DNA from 2 places in the Halomonas sp. BLK-85 genome. Region 1 is predicted to be linked to the other one. Evidence: riboswitches for the same ligand, from Rfam matches in the RefSeq annotation. Region 1 holds a riboswitch; the other holds the start of a gene.
What was found. A riboswitch is a leader RNA that binds a small molecule or an ion and turns the genes downstream of it on or off. The one in region 1 is predicted to bind thiamine pyrophosphate.

Region 2: another riboswitch for thiamine pyrophosphate. It lies ahead of thiM (hydroxyethylthiazole kinase); the one in region 1 lies ahead of LL947_RS10060 (SLC5/6 family protein).

The regions. Positions count from the first base shown of each region.
Region 1 is NZ_CP087731.1:2,225,463-2,227,662, forward strand. Features, by position in the region: gene LL947_RS10060 (SLC5/6 family protein) at 1-846, opposite strand, end outside; TPP riboswitch at 836-946, opposite strand; gene LL947_RS10065 (peroxidase-related enzyme) at 998-1,588, opposite strand; gene LL947_RS10070 (CoA-acylating methylmalonate-semialdehyde dehydrogenase) at 1,688-2,200, opposite strand, start outside.
Region 2 is NZ_CP087731.1:2,816,166-2,818,365, forward strand. Features, by position in the region: gene LL947_RS12785 (DUF2237 family protein) at 1-336, shown strand, start outside; gene LL947_RS12790 (hypothetical protein) at 442-786, shown strand; TPP riboswitch at 830-957, shown strand; gene thiM (hydroxyethylthiazole kinase) at 987-1,796, shown strand; gene thiE (thiamine phosphate synthase) at 1,786-2,200, shown strand, end outside.

The sequences.
Region 1 (2,200 bases):
GGCAATAATGCCCAGGCCACCAATCACCATTACCACGACCACAGTGGCACCGCCGCCCAGCCAGGCGCCCCGCGCCAGGCTGTGGTTATCTTCTGCCGCCCACACTCGCTGCCAATAGCCCTGATGGAAAAGATTGGCGGCAGTCACCGCAATCACCAAGGTCAAGGCCACGCTTAGCGCACTGCCCAGTGGCGCCGAGGGCATGGCTACTTCACTGGGCAGCGCCGGCAGGGCCGTTAACGCCACGCCGCCGACAATCACCAGCAGGGCCATCAGCAGCCAGGCCTGCCAGCGGTCGGTGGCCAGGCTGGCGCGCAGGCCACCCACGGCGGTGTAGAGCAGTGTGGTCAGCGCTACACCCATCACCACCAGCGCCGGCGGCACATCCGAGAGCAGCGCGGTAATCGCGCCGATGGCGGTGAGCTCGGCGGCCAGAAAACAGGCCATATAGGCCACCGAGACCAGCGACACCCAGTGACGCACGCCACGGCCGTAGCAAGCCTCGGCAAACTCGGCAATGCTGCGCCCCTGGGGCAAGGCGCGGCGGATTTTCGGGCCGTAGAGGCCCAGCACAATAAACGGCAGCGCCGAGCCAATGGCGTAGCCGGCCAGGGCCACCGGGCCGACAAAGGCGCCAATCTCGGGGGGTGCAAACAGAATCCAGGCGCCCATGCCGGAAGCCAGAAAGGACAGGCCGATGGTCAGTGAGGATTGCGAGTTGCGCGCCGACAGATAGTCATCCACGGCATTGGCACCGTTCAGGCTGTTGGCCCGACGTGCCCGCAGGCCCAGAAATGCAAAGCAGAAAAGTGCCGCGCCAAGCGCAGCGGCGGTCAGGTATGGCATGTCGCACTTCCTCCGCCGGTATTAACCGGATCAGGTTCCAGGGTCTGCAGCGCGAACGAACGCTTGCCTTCTCAGCCGGATGGCTCCCCTGGCGACAGTGAATGTAAGTTGTCTTAATTATTGTTGCGGATTGATGGGCCAGAGTAAAGCGTCAGGAGTTATCTCGCGGCACCCGACCCAGCATGTAGAACTCCGGATTCGGCGGCGTACCGGTCAGGGTGACCAGACGGTTGGATAAGCCAAAAAAGGCGGTGATGGCGCCAATATCCCAGATATCGTCACGGGTGAAGCCGACCGCCGCCAGCCGCGCTTCCCAGTCGTCGGTCAGCTCGCCTACGTCCAGCCCGCAGTGCAGGGCAAAATCCAGCATCACCCGATGGCGCTCGCTGATCGGCGCGGTGCGATGGTTGATGGCCACCTGGTCGGCCAGCAGCGGGTCCTTACTGTAGATACGTACCAGGGCGCCGTGGGCCACCACGCAGTAAAGGCAGCGATTGCGGGCACTGGTAGCCACCACGATCATTTCCTTTTCGGCCTTGGTCAGGGTATCGGCTTCCCGCTCCATCAGCGCATCGTGGTAGGCAAAAAAGGCGCGGAACTCGTCCGGCCGATGGGCCAGCATCAGAAATACGTTAGGCACGAAACCGGCTTTTTCCTGCACAGCGAGGATGGTGTCGCGAATATCGGCGGGCAGATCGGTGAGCGCTTCCGGCACGCCAAAACGGCTGAGTGAGCTGTTCATGGTAGCTCCTTGTTGTTGTTACAGGTGATTTGACAGCATAACGCCCCGTCGAGGCGGGGCGTTGTGTTGCAGTCGGGCTCTAGGCTAGTGCTTGGCCGGTCAGCTTAGCGAGATGGTGCTGTTGATGCCGCTGGAGACGTTTTCCGGCTCAAACCAGCGGGCGGTGACCGTCTTGGTTTGTGTCCAGAAAGCAATGGCCTGCTTGCCGTTGGGCCCCAGATCACCCAGCTTGGAACCGCGTGAGCCGGTGAAGCTGAAATAGGCGACCGGCACCGGGATGGGCACGTTGATGCCGATCTGGCCAACATCGATATCGGTCTCGAAGCGGCGGGCAACCCAGCCGGAATTGGTGAAAATGGAGGTGCCGTTACCGTTGGGGTTGGCATTGATGAAGGCAATGGCGTCATCCAGGGTTTCAACGGATACCACACACAGCACCGGGCCAAAGATTTCTTCGCGGTAGATGGCCATATCAGCGGTGACATCGGCAAACAGGGTCGGGCCGACAAAGTTGCCGTCCGGGTAACCTTCCACCGTGCAGCCGCGGCCATCGACCAGCAGACTTGCGCCTTCCTGTTCACCCGCGCTAATCAGGCGCTCGACGCGCTCCTT
Region 2 (2,200 bases), 590 kb from region 1:
CCTTGCTGCCATGACCCGGTTACCGGGTTTTACCGCGATGGCTTTTGCCGTGTCGGCCCTAATGACCATGGCGTGCATGCCGTGTGTGCCATGGTGACTGAGGAGTTTCTGGCCTTCTCACGCGCGCAGGGCAACGATCTGGTGACCCCTCACCCGGAGTTTGGCTTCCCTGGCCTCAATCCTGGCGATCGCTGGTGCCTGTGTGCCAGTCGCTGGAAGGAAGCAGCCGTAGTGGGCCTGGCTCCTCCGGTTATTTTATCTGCCACCCATGAAAAAGCCTTGGATGTTATCCCCCTGATTCAACTGCAACAACACGCCCTGGATGCGGTTCGTTAGTGAATTTAACGCCGGGATGGCTGGCAAAGATTGACGATTGCTCTACACTGATTTATCAAAAGCTGTACAAAATATTTTACGCAGTTCCGTCTGCAGGAGTTCATCATGACGAGTATCGATTACCAGATAGGCGACCGCCTAAGCTATCGCCAACTGGCACATGCGCTACATAATGGCTTTTCACCCATCGTTGAGGTGGAATCCATGGACGGCATCTATACCGTCCGTTTCCACCACGCCAATGGTGTATCAGAACTGAGTGACAACGAGGGTCGTGTTGTGTCGTTTCTGGGCACTGGTGAAATCCGCGACAAACTGGGTCAACTCGGTCTAGAGCATGGTGTGCTGACGTTTGCTGACCAGTGCGGTGATGAAATGATCGGGGTTCCCGGCCGTGCCATGTCGCCGGATGAAATGCTGACCTATGGAACACGCATCGCTTTTAAATGAAGAATTCGCCAGCCTAGCGATGTTCAGTTAGACTTTTGCCTTGAAGTAACGACAGGGGCGCTTGAACGGTCACCTTGGCCTGACGACCAAGATAAGACAGCTTCAAGCTGAGACGCACCCTCACTACCTGATCCGGATAATACCGGCGTAGGGAGTCGTGGGGGCGAATGCTCCCACTGCCTCCCGCCCGGGAGGAATGTATGACAACAGCGCACCTGGGCCAACACCTGGCCTGCCTCCATCAAACTCCCCCCTTAACGCATTGCATCACTAACTATGTGGCGATGAATAGCAGCGCTAACATCCTGCTGGCCCTGGGAGCGTCACCGGCTATGCTGCATGCTGAGCAGGAAGTGGCTGAGTTTGTAAAACTTTCTTCAGCGCTTTCAGTGAACATTGGCACAATTTCCGCTCCCTGGGCCACTGGTATTCAGCTAGCTGCCCGCACGGCTCAGGCGTCTGGTACGCCCTGGGTGCTGGACCCCGTTGCCGTCGGCGCCACCGCCTACCGCCAGCAACTTTGCGCTGAGCTGCTCGCCTTCAGGCCCACTGTGATACGCGGCAATGCCTCTGAAATTCTCAGTCTTAATGGCGTTGCCAACCCGGGACGCGGCGCCGATAGCACGGCGAGTTCAGACGATGCCTACACGGCTGCTCTCCAGTTGGCCAGGCAACAGGGCTGCATTGTGGGCGTCAGCGGTGAGACGGATATCATCACCGATGGGCAGCGATCATTACGCCTGTATGGCGGCCACTCCCTGATGCCCAGAGTCACTACCCTGGGCTGCGGGCTGAGTGCTGCGGTAGCAGCGTTTGTAGGCGCTAACCCATCATCGCCGTGGATGGCGACTGCCGCCGCCTTTGGCTGTTTTGCTCTGGCCGGCGAGCGAGCAGGCCAGAGGGCCAAGGGCCCAGGGAGCTTTACCCCTGCTTTTCTGGATGCCCTTTATCAGCTGACCCCTCAGGATCTGGACACCTGTTTGAAAATGGAGCCAATGAATGTCGCTTGATCTCTCACTGTATCTGGTAACGGATGCAGGCTTATGCACTGAAAAAGGCCTTGAACGTACCGTCGAAGAAGCGGTAACCGGAGGGGTAAGCATTGTCCAGTTGCGCGACAAGCAGGCCAGCGATGTGGCCATGATCGAGCAGGCCAGGCGGTTGAAAAGCCTGTTGGCAGGAACCGGTGTTCCACTGATCATCAATGACCGCCTTGAGGTGGCGATTGCCAGCCAGGCGGATGGCCTGCATGTCGGGCAAACCGATGCCACCATCGAGCAGGCGCGTCAGGCCCTGGGAAAAGAGGCGATTATTGGCCTATCCGTCAACACCTTGACACAACTTTCCAGAGCGCCGGCCAGCCTGCTGGATTATTTCGGTTTTGGCCCTGTGTTTGCCACCCCCAGCAAAGGGG